4 regions of the Bacillus sp. AMCV2 genome follow, and region 4 is predicted to be linked to each of the others. Evidence: riboswitches for the same ligand, from Rfam matches in the RefSeq annotation. Region 4 holds a riboswitch; each other region holds the start of a gene.
The links. Region 4 has a riboswitch for S-adenosylmethionine ahead of metN (methionine ABC transporter ATP-binding protein MetN). Riboswitches for the same ligand answer to the same signal wherever they lie in the genome.
Positions count from the first base shown of each region.

Region 1: linked by a shared signal. The riboswitch ahead of metK (methionine adenosyltransferase) and the one ahead of metN (methionine ABC transporter ATP-binding protein MetN) in region 4 are both predicted to bind S-adenosylmethionine.
Region 2: linked by a shared signal. The riboswitch ahead of mtnW (2,3-diketo-5-methylthiopentyl-1-phosphate enolase) and the one ahead of metN (methionine ABC transporter ATP-binding protein MetN) in region 4 are both predicted to bind S-adenosylmethionine.
Region 3: linked by a shared signal. The riboswitch ahead of AC0OMA_RS19910 (5-methyltetrahydropteroyltriglutamate--homocysteine S-methyltransferase) and the one ahead of metN (methionine ABC transporter ATP-binding protein MetN) in region 4 are both predicted to bind S-adenosylmethionine.

Region 1 covers NZ_JBVYIB010000002.1:2,954,841-2,958,477, forward strand. The annotation lists gene asnB (asparagine synthase (glutamine-hydrolyzing)) at 1-751, opposite strand, end outside; gene metK (methionine adenosyltransferase) at 901-2,103, opposite strand; SAM riboswitch class I at 2,271-2,409, opposite strand; gene pckA (phosphoenolpyruvate carboxykinase (ATP)) at 2,606-3,637, shown strand, end outside.
Region 2 covers NZ_JBVYIB010000002.1:1,422,290-1,425,926, reverse strand. The annotation lists gene mtnX (2-hydroxy-3-keto-5-methylthiopentenyl-1-phosphate phosphatase) at 1-553, opposite strand, end outside; gene mtnW (2,3-diketo-5-methylthiopentyl-1-phosphate enolase) at 550-1,767, opposite strand; SAM riboswitch class I at 1,852-1,952, opposite strand; gene mtnE (methionine-glutamine aminotransferase) at 1,991-3,187, opposite strand; gene AC0OMA_RS07560 (carbon-nitrogen family hydrolase) at 3,282-3,637, shown strand, end outside.
Region 3 covers NZ_JBVYIB010000002.1:3,860,507-3,864,143, reverse strand. The annotation lists gene AC0OMA_RS19920 (CoA transferase subunit B) at 1-220, shown strand, start outside; gene AC0OMA_RS19915 (3-hydroxybutyrate dehydrogenase) at 237-1,010, shown strand; gene AC0OMA_RS19910 (5-methyltetrahydropteroyltriglutamate--homocysteine S-methyltransferase) at 1,063-2,199, opposite strand; SAM riboswitch class I at 2,277-2,383, opposite strand; gene AC0OMA_RS19905 (5-methyltetrahydropteroyltriglutamate--homocysteine S-methyltransferase) at 2,452-3,579, opposite strand; SAM riboswitch class I at 3,573-3,637, opposite strand, start outside.
Region 4 covers NZ_JBVYIB010000002.1:3,191,059-3,194,695, reverse strand. The annotation lists gene gcvH (glycine cleavage system protein GcvH) at 1-31, shown strand, start outside; gene AC0OMA_RS16615 (YusG family protein) at 87-323, shown strand; gene AC0OMA_RS16610 (toprim domain-containing protein) at 401-763, shown strand; gene AC0OMA_RS16605 (thioredoxin family protein) at 765-1,085, shown strand; gene AC0OMA_RS16600 (SCP2 sterol-binding domain-containing protein) at 1,192-1,536, shown strand; SAM riboswitch class I at 1,651-1,759, shown strand; gene metN (methionine ABC transporter ATP-binding protein MetN) at 1,866-2,891, shown strand; gene metP (methionine ABC transporter permease MetP) at 2,884-3,552, shown strand; gene metQ (methionine ABC transporter substrate-binding lipoprotein MetQ) at 3,566-3,637, shown strand, end outside.

The DNA of each region.
Region 1 (3,637 bases), 240 kb from region 4:
CGTTTACAGAGTCATAGATCGCGTCTCGGACTTCTTTCACAAGCTTGTCTTCTTCAGTCTGAACCGGCTTGAAGTTCGCTTTGAAATACGTTTTGAATGTGATATCGCCGTCCGGGCGGATTGTGAACTGTGAACCCGGCTCTACTTTTTTCACATGGGCATCAAGCGTGCTTGGTTCAGGAACAAATTGGAAAGACATGTACTGCTGCAATGCCTCTTTATCTATTTCAATATCATTCTGAGCAACCATTAAACTTTTTCTCTCTGAGGCAAAATAAACCTGATCATTGATCGTTGTGTAGTACAACGGTTTAATGCCGAATGGATCTCTTGCCCCATAAAGCACATGATCGTTTTTATTCCAAATCAGAAAGGCAAACATACCGCGCAGTTTGGACGCCGCTTCTTCTTTATAGTGACGGTAAGTCGCAAGAAGAACCTCTGTGTCCGAATCCGTGTTGAATGTGTACCCCTTTGCTTCAAGTTCTTCTCTCAGTTCAATATAGTTATAGATTTCTCCGTTAAAGATAATCCAATATGTTTCATCTTCATATGATAAAGGCTGTCCGCCATTTTCTACATCAATAATGCTGAGCCGTCTGAATCCGAAGCCGACGTGCTCATCATGGAAATATCCATCACTGTCAGGACCGCGGTGAACGATCATTTGGTTCATTTGTTTGATTAGTTCTTCTTGATCAGCGGTTTGAGCTAACGGATGCTTGTTAAAAACCCCGACAAATCCACACATAGTATTGCCTCCATAATTAAAATTGTCATCATTGAACCCCTATTTATAGACGCTGTGAATAGTATTTGGTTTCACAGTTATGTAAAAAAATAAACATGAATACAACGATAAAAAAGGGAAAGCCGCTTAACCAGTAAGCGGCTATAAAATTATTCTCCTAACGCTTCTTTACGCAGCTGCTCCGCTTTGTCTGTGCGCTCCCAAGGAAGGTCAACATCGTGACGTCCAAAGTGGCCGTACGCAGCAGTTTGTTTGTAGATCGGACGGCGCAAATCAAGCATTTTGATAATGCCGGCAGGTCGTAAATCAAAGTTATTGCGAACAACTTCAATCAATTTTTCCTCAGAAGCTTTTCCGGAACCGAATGTGTTGATTGAGATTGACACAGGCTGTGCAACACCGATCGCGTAAGCAAGCTGTACTTCGCAAGAATCAGCAAGCTCAGCCGCAACGATGTTTTTCGCAACGTATCTTGCCGCATAAGCTGCAGAACGGTCTACCTTCGTCGCGTCCTTACCTGAGAACGCGCCTCCGCCGTGGCGTGCATAGCCGCCGTACGTATCAACGATGATTTTGCGTCCTGTAAGTCCCGCATCCCCTTGAGGCCCTCCGATTACGAAACGTCCTGTAGGGTTGATGAAATATTTTGTTTCTTCATCAATCAGCTCTTCAGGAACAACCGGATTGATTACATGTTCTTTAATGTTGCGCTGAATTTGCTCAAGTGTAATTTCAGGGTGATGCTGAGTGGAAATCACAATCGCGTCAATGCGGACTGGTTTGTTATTTTCATCGTACTCAACCGTTACCTGTGTTTTGCCGTCAGGGCGAAGGTACGGAAGAATATCTTCTTTACGGACTTCACTTAGGCGGCGGGCTAATTTATGGGCAAGTGAAATTGGAAGAGGCATAAGCTCTTTCGTTTCGTTGCACGCATAACCGAACATTAATCCTTGGTCACCCGCACCAATCGCTTCAATTTCTTCGTCGCTCATTGTGCCTTCACGGGCTTCAAGCGCTTGGTCGACACCCATCGCGATATCAGCAGACTGCTCATCAATTGATGTTAAAACCGCACAAGTTTCCGCATCAAATCCGTATTTTGCACGTGTGTATCCGATTTCTTTAATGGTTTGGCGAACCGTTTTCGGAATGTCAACATACGTAGAAGTTGTGATCTCTCCGCTTACAAGAACCAAACCTGTTGTCACAGATGTTTCACAAGCAACACGCGCGTTAGGGTCTTTCTTTAAAATTTCATCTAAAATGCTGTCAGAAATCTGGTCACAGATTTTATCCGGATGCCCCTCCGTAACAGATTCTGATGTAAATAAACGACGATTTTTACTCATGATTTGCTTCCTCCTGCACAAGGCCTCCCGAAAGACCTTGTATATATGATACGGAACTCGCTCCCTCTTATACAATGTACAGTTATATTAGAGAATGTTAATTGGCATATTTATGAAATAAAAAAACCTTTTCCATCGAGGAAAGGGTTTGGTCTTTGTGCCTTTCACTCTTATCGCTCAAGGAATCATACAACCTTGCAACAGGTTAGCACCTTGGTTGTCTCACTCAGTTGAACATAATAAATAACAGAGAAACCGGTTGCTGGGCTTCATAGGGCCTGTCCCTCCGCCAGCTCGGGATAAGAGTATCCGCTCAATGAAATATCTTATCGTAAAAGGGTTTGCAATGTCAATATGATTCAGAAGAAATAGGCACCTATATTGAGGGAAAACAATGGAAATGCACACACAAAAAATAATAAATAGTATAGACTATTTGAAAATATATGTTATACTAATTCACAATTAGCAAAACACAAAAAACGATAAAGGAAGGTTTCATATGAACTCAGTTGATTTGACCGCTGATTTACAAGCCTTATTAACATGTCCAAATGTGCGTCATAATTTATCAGCAGCACAGCTAACAGAAAAAGTCCTCTCCCGAAACGAAGGCATTTTAACATCCACAGGTGCTGTTCGCGCGACAACAGGCGCTTACACAGGACGCTCACCTAAAGATAAATTCATCGTGGAGGAAGAAAGCACGAAAAATAAGATCGATTGGGGCCCGGTGAATCAGCCGATTTCAGAAGAAGCGTTTGAGCGGCTGTATACGAAAGTTGTCAGCTATTTAAAGGAGCGAGATGAACTGTTTGTTTTCGAAGGATTTGCCGGAGCAGACGAGAAATACAGGCTGCCGATCACTGTCGTAAATGAGTTCGCATGGCACAATTTATTTGCGCGGCAGCTGTTTATCCGTCCGGAAGGAAATGATAAGAAAACAGTTGAGCAGCCGTTCACCATTCTTTCTGCTCCGCATTTCAAAGCGGATCCAAAAACAGACGGCACTCATTCCGAAACGTTTATTATTGTCTCTTTTGAAAAGCGGACGATCTTAATCGGCGGAACTGAGTATGCCGGTGAAATGAAGAAGTCCATTTTCTCCATTATGAATTTCCTGCTGCCTGAAAGAGATATTTTATCTATGCACTGCTCCGCCAATGTCGGTGAAAAAGGCGATGTCGCCCTTTTCTTCGGACTGTCAGGAACAGGCAAGACCACCCTGTCGGCAGATGCTGACCGCAAGCTGATCGGTGACGATGAACATGGCTGGTCTGATACAGGCGTCTTTAATATTGAAGGCGGGTGCTACGCTAAGTGCATTCATTTAAGCGAGGAAAAGGAGCCGCAAATCTTTAACGCGATCCGCTTCGGGTCTGTTCTCGAAAATGTCGTTGTTGATGAAGATACACGCGAAGCCAATTATGATGATTCCTTCTATACTGAAAACACGCGGGCAGCTTACCCGATTCATATGATTGATAACATCGTGACTCCAAGCATGGCCGGCCATCCGTCAGCCATTGTATTT
Region 2 (3,637 bases), 1.8 Mb from region 4:
AGCATAGGTCAGACAGCTTTGCTGCCTCCACATCTGTAACCGAATCACCGATCATGATGATATATTGGTTCGGTTCAGAAAGTTCATGGATGACTGACGGCTTACAGCACCCGCATTGATTGCTGCAGGTGCCCTTGCAGGAATGAGGCCAGTCAATATGGATATAGTCATTGTCAAATGAAGCATGGTTGCAATAAATGCGGTCTTTCTCCACAATGCCTTCAAGCAAAGGATATACAAAAAAGTCCATTCCACCGCTTATGACATAAAACGGAATCTCGTGCTCATTGATAAATGCTACAAATTCCCGAAAGCCTTCCCTGATTTTTGCATCTTCCAATACAAAACTTGTAATCTCTTCTTTTAAACGGCTGGGCAGAAGGCCGAACATCCGCCCGACACCTTCCTTGATCGACAGCGTTTTGGAAAGCACGCCGTCTTTTAATGCCACCCACTCTGGGGGAGCAAATGTTTTCATGATATTTATAATGTTGTCGTTCATCGTGATGGTTCCGTCAAAATCACAAATAATAAAAGGTTTTCGAGTCGTCATACGGCTTCAACCTTTCCCCATTTATCTAGCGCAAGCTTAAGATCCTTGCATTGTTCGGCTTTTTCATCAATCGGCTGGGCCTCTAGGACTGCATCAATAATGGCTCTGAAGGCTCGCCCCCCGCCTTGGACACCGTTCGGATGTCCATGTACGCCTCCTCCGGCGTTAATAATGTGGTCTATGCCGAAATCACGCATTAATAGCGGAACCATGCCGGGATGAATGCCTGCTGACGGAACCGCAAATGTTTGGTTAAAAGCATCCTCTCTCACACATTCTTCATGAATCGCCAGTGCGTCCGCTCTTGGAAGCGCAACCGAACCATATGGAGACGGAAAGAGGCTGAAGTCAGCACCGCAATATCGGTTTAATTTTCCGAGTAAAAGAGCGTGAGAAAAACCGTAAAACGGAGAAGACGTAAACGCTCCGCTGACTGCTGGATGCGCCATAATCGGAACTGGGATTTCAGGATCTTCCGCAAGGCCTTGCATAACGTCCAAGCCGTAAGCGAAGACATTAAACAAAAGCGCATCCGCTCCCAACTCGGCGGCGCGTCTCGCTTTGTCTTTCAGATCAGTCGTACGTCCGGTCAAATTCACCGCATACAGCGTTTTATGTCCGGTTTGCTCATACGTTTCTTTCAATATTTGTTTTCCTTCTGCAATTCTTGTTTCAAAAGGTGCTAGACCTGTCTCAAAGAAAATTTCATCGTCTTTAATCAAGTCAACTCCGCCAAGCGCCTGCTGCCGGAGCTGTTCTTTAATATCACTCAGGTCCCTTCCGATTACGCCTTTAAATATGCTCATTAACAGCGGTCTCTCAAACTCTCCCAGCAGCTTCCGGATGCCGTATACGCCAAACTTCGGTCCCGGCAGTGCACGCTTAAATGCTTCAGAGAAGTGAAGATCGATTAATTTGATTTTTCCGTCCAGCGACAGCTTGCCAAACACTGTTGTCAGCAAAGCCGGAATATCCTGAGAGAAATTGATTTCAGGATAGGCAATTGTGATGACCGCTTGTTTTTCTGATGCAGCAGTTCCCTCTCTCTCCTCAACTTTTATCACCCGTCCCTTGTGCTTTTGCATTTGCTCCTGTTTTACAAGGGGCAGATCAGTCCAGGAGCCTACTGTCAATCCTGTTGCGATTTGTTCTGCTTTCTTCTCTGTATCGGCTCCCGGTTCGGTCAGGAGATATGTCGCTAATAACTCACTCATGCCAGAGCTCCTTTCATTTTCATCCATATCAAAAAACCTCTTCAAACTGCAATCGCGTCTAAAGAGGTTTCGTTTCTCGTCCGAATCTTATCTCTCAGCCGCTAGCTGCAAGAATTAGCACCGTGCTTTATAAGTCGGTTGCCGGGCTTCATCGGGCTCGTCCCTCTGCCTGCTCTTGATAAGAAAATATAGATTTTATAAATTATTTTGAATTATCCCATCGTTATAAGGTCTTGTCAATGCTTTTTTGGGTAAACAGGTTCAGTTTGCCAATTCGATAAGCGGCTTCCTTAAGTCTTTCTTCACTTGTTAAAAGTCCGACTCTGACGTAGCCCTCGCCATATTTACCGAAGCCATTTCCAGCCGCAACCGCCACATTCGCTTTTTCCAGCAAAAGATCTGAGAACTGCTCAGAAGTATAGCCTTCAGGCACAGGCAGCCATGCAAAAAAAGAACCTGCAGGAGCTGTTACATCCCAGCCGATTTCCCGGCATGCCGTGATCCAAGCGTTTCTCCTGCTCTCATATCTGGCATTTTGCTCTGCCACACACGTCTGATCGGCTAACAGTGCCTCTGCTGCAGCCTCCTGAGTCGCTCTGAAAAGACTGACAAACATATGGTCTTGATAAAGATTGATCGCTTCAATGACCGAAGCGTTTCCGACGGCAAAGCCAACCCGCCATCCTGCCATGTTATACGTTTTTGACAGCGTGTAAATTTCAATTCCGATATCCTTCGCACCTTCAGTCTGCAAAAAGCTTAAAGGCTTGCAGCCGTCAAATCCTACAGCGCCGTAAGCAAAATCGTGAACGACGCAGATTCCGTTTTCAGTCGCAAAACGCACGGTATCTTCAAAGAACTCGGAAGTAGCAACAGCTCCGGTCGGATTATTCGGATAATTTAAATACATCAATTTCGCCTGTTCCCTTGCTTCAGCGGCTATGCTGCTGTAATCAGGGAGAAACGCCCTGTCCTTTACGAGCGGCATCATTTCCATCTTCGCTTTTGCAAGTGTGACACCCGACCAGTAATCAGGATAACCCGGATCGGGAACCAAAATCGTATCACCGGGATTCAACAAGCATTGCGGGAGCTCGACTAGACCGGCTTTTCCGCCGAATAATACAGCGACTTCGGTTTCCGGATCCAGATCAATGCCGTATTCTCTTTTGTAAAATGCAGCAGCCGCTGACTTCAGACGGTATGAGCCGCGAAAAGACGAATATTTATGATTCTCAGGATCAGCAACAGCTCGTTTCATCTCCTCGACAATATGTTCAGGAGTCGGCTGATCTGGATTTCCCTGTCCTAGATTGATAACGTCATGTCCTTCTGCGAGCTTTCGGTTCACTTTCTGCACCAGAGAAGCGAAGAATTGTTTAGGCAATTCCTTCAATACATGAGACTGTTCAAATTTCATCTATTCTCACCTTCTAAAAAAATCTTGAAATGATAGTCCATCATCATATATGGTTAAATGAAAAAAGTAAAGAAAAATTTGGGGTGTTAAAAAGATGAAATGGACGATATCTTGTCTTCAATTTGATATTTCATACGGAAAACCTTCGGAAAATATAAAAAAAGCTGAATTTTTCATCGAAAAAGAAAGCAAACATGCTGATGTTCTTGTTCTGCCTGAATTATGGACGACCGGATATGATCTGGCCAATCTTGATGAACTCGCTGACGAAGACGGCCGCTCCGCTCAGAGCTGGCTGAAGAAAACGGCAAAAAAACATGGTGTTCATATTGTCGCCGGATCGGTCGCTGTCAGGGAGAATTCTGATGTTTATAATACAATGTACATCGCGGATAAGGAAGGGCAAATCATTAAAGAGTACAGAAAAGCCCATCTTTTTCAGCTGATGGA
Region 3 (3,637 bases), 670 kb from region 4:
GCACGTCAATAAGCATGGTGAATCAAAGGTGAAAAAAACATGCTCCCTTCCGTTGACAGGCCAGAAAGTCGTGCACAGGCTGATTACGGATTTGGCTGTATTTGATTTTGTGAACGGCCGCATGACACTGACGGAGCTTCAGGATGGTGTCACAATTGAAGAGGTTTATGAAAAAACAGAAGCTGATTTCGCTGTAAGCCAGTCTGTACTCAATTCTTAATGGGAAGGTGTTTGACATGAGAAAACAAGTCGCCTTGGTGACGGGGGCTGCCGGCGGAATCGGATTCGAAATGGCAAGAGAATTCGCCCGTGAAGGCGCTAGCGTCATCGTTTCAGACCTCCGTCCGGAAGCATGTGAACAAGCAGCCTCCAAGCTTGCAGAAGAAGGCTTGGACGCGGCGGCCATTCCGTATGATGTGACAAAGGAAGCGCAAGTTGCTGATACGGTGAACGTCATCCAAAAACGATACGGCCGCTTGGATATTTTGGTGAACAATGCCGGTATTCAGCACGTCGCTCCGATTGAAGAGTTTCCGACAGACACCTTTGAACAGCTGATCAAGGTCATGCTGACGGCGCCCTTTATTGCAATGAAGCATGTTTTTCCGATCATGAAAAAACAGCAGTTTGGCAGAATCATTAATATCGCGTCTGTTAATGGATTAGTCGGCTTTGCAGGGAAATCCGCTTATAATAGCGCCAAGCACGGCGTCATTGGACTCACAAAAGTCGGGGCGCTGGAAGGCGCGCCCCACGGCATAACAGTCAATGCGCTCTGCCCGGGTTATGTCGATACCCAGCTTGTACGCAATCAGCTTAGCGATCTATCGAAAACTAGAAATGTCCCTTACGACTCTGTACTTGAACAAGTCATTTTTCCGCTTGTGCCGCAAAAGCGACTGCTTTCCGTCAAGGAAATTGCGGATTATGCCGTGTTTTTGGCAAGCGAGAAGGCGAAGGGCGTCACTGGGCAGGCTGTCGTCCTTGATGGGGGCTACACCGCACAGTGACATAAAAAAACACACTTGCTCCGCTAGGGAATCAAGTGTGTTTTTTCTTTGCTTATTTCCAAACATCATTAGCGATCTCAACCACATGGCGGAGCTTCGCCCATTGCTGTTCTTCAGTCAGCTTGTTGCCTTCCTCAGTTGAAGCAAATCCGCATTGAGGGCTGAGGCAAAGCTGGTCTAAGCTTACATAACGGGACGCTTCTTCGATTCGGCGTTTCACGTCATCCGGATTTTCAAGCTCACCGAATTTAGATGTCACTAAGCCAAGAACAAGCTGAAGATCAGACCGTTTTACGTAACGGAGAGGCTCAAATCCGCCTGAGCGTGAATCATCATACTCTAAGAAAAGTCCGTCAAGATTCAAGCCGTCAAAAATGGTTTCGGCGGCTGCGTCATAGCCGCCTTCCGCTGTCCAAGTGGACTGGAAGTTGCCGCGGCAAATATGCATGGTTACCGTCAAGTCATCCGGGCGGTCTGCAATCGCGTCGTTAATCGATTTCGCAAACAGCTGGCGAAGCTCATCAGGCGTTGTTCCGAACGCTTCGATTTGTTTTAAGCCTTTTTCTGATAAGAAAACGGCCCACGCTGTATCATCAAGCTGGAGGTAGCGGCAGCCTCTGTCATAAAATGCTTGAATCGCTTTTTTATATGCTTTGGATACATCATGCTGGAAAAGGTGATAATCTTTTTTATACGCATCCTTTTCCAGTTTTCCGCGGAAAAACAGCATATTCGGGCTTGGAATCGTCATCTTTGGCGTCGCGTCACCGGCAATGCTATGGAGAAATGAATAATCTTCAAGCATTGGGTGAGTTGAAAAGTCGATATCACCTGTGACTTTAATGCCGCGTGCTTTTGTCTGTACGTTATGGAATTGGATTCCGTGCTCAGGAGTAAACGGCTCAACGCCATCTAAGTTTTCCAGGAAATCAAAGTGCCACCATGCTCTGCGGAATTCCCCGTCTGTCACGACGTTCAGGCCGATTTCCTTCTGTTTTTCCACAATGCGGATGATTTCATCGTTTTCAATTTGGCGAAGCTGTTCAGCCGTCATTTCGCCGGCCGCTTTTTGCAGCCGCGCTTTTTTGACGGGCTCAGATCTCAACAGGCTTCCGACTTGATCCGCGCGAAACGGCGGTTTTTTTCTTTGAAGTGATTTTTGTTCTGCGGGTGTTGTTTGTTGTGACATGTTGTCCATTCCTTCTTTCCATTCAAATATAAAAAAGCTCTTCCTTTGGATAAGGAAGAGCTTGCGTGACAATCTCAACCTTATCTTCAAGAGCAATCATTGCTCTAAAGGATTTAGCACCATTCTGTTAAACAGCGGTTGCCGGGTATCGCAGGGCCAGTCCCTCCACCTCTCTTGATAAGGAAAACCTTTTTATGAAATTTTCTGATAGTATCTATTATTCACACATTTTCTATTTCTGTCAATGATAGATTATCTCCACACATCGTTGGCAATGTCGATGACATGGCGAAGCTTTGCCCATTGCTGCTCCTCTGTCAGAAGGTTGCCTTCTTCTGTAGAGGCGAAACCGCACTGCGGGCTCAGGCATAGCTGGTCCAAGCTGACAAAACGCGCGGCTTCATTGATGCGGCGTTTCACATCCTCAGGATTTTCAAGCTCGCCGTATTTCGATGTGATCAAGCCGAGCACAATTTGCAGATCCTTGCGTTTCACAAAACGGAGCGGATCAAAATTTCCTGAGCGGTCATCATCGTATTCCAAGAAAAGGCCGTCAAGGTTTAAGCCGTCCAAAATCGTTTCCGCTACAGCGTCGTACCCTCCTGATGCCGCCCAGGTTGAGCGGAAGTTGCCGCGGCAAATGTGCATTGTGATCGTTAAATCGTCAGGCCGGTCTGCGACGGCATCGTTAATTGTTTTGGCAAATATGGCTGGCAATGTTTCTGGATCACCGCCGAGCGCCCGGACAACCTCTCTGCCTTTTTCCTCAAAGAAGAGAGACCATGACGTATCATCAAGCTGGAGATAACGACAGCCAGCATCATAGAAGGCTTTGATTGCTTTTTTGTACGCTTGGGCCAGATCATGAAAGTATTCCTCTTGATCGTCATAAATCCCTTTATCCGCCTTTTCGCCAAAAAACAGCATATTTGGGCTGGGAATGGTCAATTTTGGCGTCGCGTTACCGGCAATCTCATGTAAAAATTGATAATCAGCAAGCGCTGGGTGGCTCGTAAAATCGAGTTTTCCCGTCACTTTGATGCTGCGCGCTTTCGTTTTTGTGTTATGGAACTGAATCCCCTCAGCCGGGATGAACGGTTCCACACCGTCAAGCCCTTCCAGGAAGTCATAATGCCACCAGGAACGCCGGAATTCCCCGTCTGTTACCACGTTGAGACCGATTTCTTTTTGTTTTTCCACGATGCGGGTGATCTCTTGATTTTCGATATCACGAAGCTGTTCCGCTGTCATCTCACCAGTCGCTTTTTTTTGCCGGGCTTCCTTCACCGGAACGGAACGAAGCAAACTGCCGAATATTGAGCATGTAAAAAGCTCTTCCTTTGTGAAGGAAGAGCTTGAACGATCAAATCTCCGCCTCATCTGCAAGAACGCAATGTTCTTAAGGATTTAGCACCATTCTGTTTGAAACAGCGGTTGC
Region 4 (3,637 bases):
GCAATACGAAGAGATGACACAAGAAGACTAAAACAGGATAGCCGTAAAAGCAATTGGACACGCTAACGTTATGGGAGGTGTCCAATATGGCTTTCGACAAACAAAAGCTCGATGTCACCAATGACGTGACAGGCCGCTTTCAAAATGGCCGGCTCTCGTTATATCATGATAATGAGATGATCGGCCAAATGACAAGCATGAATGAATATGAGCTTAAGTCCGGTTATTCCTTTGAAAATGAGAAATTTTATAAGACAGCCGATGTGGTCTCTGGAGACGACGCAAAATATGTAGATTGTGACTACGAAAACGGCTGGTGTTAATGTTGGCGGTGAATTTCACTGCCTTCTTTTACAATCTGAACGTTTCAAATTTGACGCGGCAGGTGAACAAGATGAAGATGGATGAGCTGGAAAAGGTTATGATTGTCGAGGGGAAATCAGATAAAGAGAAAATCGAAAGCGTCCTGAATGAGCCGGTGCGCATTATCTGCACAAACGGAACAATCAGCCAGCTGAGGCTTGAGGAATTGGCTGACGAGCTTTATGATAAAGACGTCTATATATTAGTTGATGCTGATGAATCAGGTGAGAAATTGAGAAAACAGCTGAAGCGTGAATTTAATGAAGCCTGCCATCTCCATATCGACAGAGCCTATAAGGAAGTAGCGGCTGCGCCCAGGCACCATGTCGCCTCTGTATTGCTGCGTGCGAATCTGAATGTCCATACTATTTTTCTTGAAAGAAAGTCCCGAGGTGTATAGCATGAAAGAACTCCAAGAACACGAACTTGACCACATTGAAGATGATGTGTACCTTCTATATTTATATACTCCGTTTTGCGGCACCTGCCAGCTTGCAAGCAAAATGCTGACAGTGGTGAAAGAAATGCTGCCTGATGTCGCCTTCTATCAAAACAATGTCAATTACTCTCCGACATTCGCAAAAGCGTATCAAATTGAAAGCGTCCCTTGTTTTCTGCTGTTTAAAGGCGGAAAGATGGTCGAAAGAGGATATGCATTTTATTCCGTTTCTTATTTATATGAGCTGATCAAACAAAAATCATCTTCCGCATCCCATTTATGACATATTTCTCAGCATATCCAATGAAATTGTCGTTCGTTTTATAAAGGGGTTCTTGCGACAAAGAGAGAAATGTGTATGTATGACCAACAAATAGGAGGTTGTACATATGGAGAAAGCGGAAGTTTTAGAAGATGAGTATCAGCATCTGTTTTTAAAACCCCTTTTGAATGCCTCAACATTGCTCATTACCTTCCAAGGAGAAGCAGAAGCCTTAACCGTCTCAATAAACGAACAGGGAGAAATGAAAAAAGTTTCCCCGCCCCAAACGTCCAACCTGACCTTTTACGGAAACCAAACAGAAATTATTGATTTATTGCACGGAGACATTTCCCTTCAGCACCTGATTCAGAGCGGAAGCCTCAAAGTAAAGGGATCATTCAGGGCCCTGTTAAAACTGGAAGCCATTCTCTGGCTGACAAATGGATTTTTTCAGAGGATTTTAAAAAATTAAAAAATAATAAATTATTATAATAGTAAAAGTTGACATCATTTATTTTATTGACATTTAATCATTCGCCGTGCTATTCTACATTAAGAATTTCCGGACGAAAAAGACTATATATTTCTCTTATCAAGAGAGGTGGAGGGAAGTGCCCTATGAAGCCCGGCAACCATCAACGCTGTTGAAATGGTGCCAATTCACACGAAGCGTTCAGCGCTTTGAAAGATGAGAGAAAGGCATTTTATATAAGCCTTTCTGCTCAAGTGTGCAGAAAGGCTTTTCTTTTGCAGAAAAAAACCGGAAGATTTCTTAGAATAGTGTTAAGGCAGGTGATTGCTTTGATCAATCTTCAGGATGTTTCAAAAGTTTACAAGTCGAAACATGGAGATGTCAATGCTGTCCAAAATGTCTCGCTTTCCATTAAAAAAGGTGAGATTTTTGGAATTATAGGATATAGCGGAGCTGGTAAAAGTTCCTTAATCCGTCTGCTGAACGGCCTTGAGAAACCAACCTCAGGAACCGTGGAAGTGGCGGGAACCAAGATTAATGAAGTAAATGGACGCGGTTTAAGAAAAGCACGCCATGAGATCAGTATGATTTTCCAGCATTTCAATTTGCTTTGGTCGCGGACTGTCAGAGATAATATCATGTTTCCTTTGGAAATTGCCGGGGTGAAAAAGAGCGAGCGGATCAAGCGCGCCAATGAACTAATTAAACTGGTAGGTTTAGAAGGAAAAGAAAAATCTTATCCGTCTCAGCTGAGCGGCGGGCAGAAGCAGCGTGTCGGAATTGCCAGAGCGCTTGCAAACAATCCGAAGGTTCTCCTTTGTGACGAAGCGACATCAGCATTAGATCCGCAAACGACAGATTCAATTCTGGATCTATTGTCCGATATTAATGAAAGACTCGGTTTGACGATTGTGCTGATTACGCACGAAATGCATGTCATCCGCAAAATCTGCAACAGAGTCGCCGTCATGGAAAACGGCAAGGTGGTCGAAGAAGGCGAGGTTCTCGATGTCTTTAAAAATCCAAAGGAACAAATGACAAAACGATTTGTTCAACAGGTGACAGAGCCGGAAGAAACGAAAGAGACGCTTCAGCATCTTCTTGATGATACAGCATCAGGAAAAATGGTTCAGCTCACATTTGTCGGTGAGTCAGCTGAACAGCCTCTGATTACAGAGATGATCAGAAACTTCAATGTCAGCGTCAATATTCTGCAAGGGAAAATTTCGCAGACGAAGGATGGGGCTTACGGTTCACTGTTCATCCACATTGACGGAGACGAGGAAGAAGTGCAAAACGTGATCCGATTCATTAATGACAAACAGGTGAAAGCAGAGGTGATCACGAATGTTTGAAAAATACTTCCCGAACGTTGATTTAACTGAATTATGGAACGCGACATATGAAACACTTTATATGACGCTGATTTCTTTACTGTTTGCTTTTGTCATCGGGGTCATCCTCGGCTTGCTGCTCTTTCTGACGAGCAAAGGAAGCCTCTGGCAGAATAAAGCGGTCAACTCTGTGATTTCGGCCGTTGTTAACATATTCAGATCGATTCCGTTCCTTATTTTAATTATTTTACTATTAGGTTTTACGAAATTTTTAGTCGGCACGATCTTAGGGCCAAACGCCGCATTGCCGGCGCTGGTAATCGGCTCGGCACCATTTTACGCGCGCCTTGTTGAAATCGCGCTGCGTGAGGTGGATAAAGGTGTGATTGAAGCCGCTAAATCAATGGGCGCGAAAACGTCTACGATTATTTTCAAAGTGCTGATTCCGGAATCAATGCCTGCTCTTATTTCTGGCATTACGGTTACTGCCATCGCTTTGATCGGCTCAACGGCAATTGCCGGAGCCATTGGTTCAGGAGGCCTTGGAAACCTTGCGTACGTAGAAGGATATCAGTCTAATAACGCTGATGTTACCTTCGTTGCTACTGTGTTTATTTTAATCATCGTGTTTATTATTCAAATCATCGGTGATCTAATAACAAATATTATAGACAAACGATAAGGGAGGATTTACATTGAAAAAGCTATTTTTGGGTGCATTACTGCTTGTATTTGCAGGAGTTATGGCTGCCTGCGGTTCGAATAAC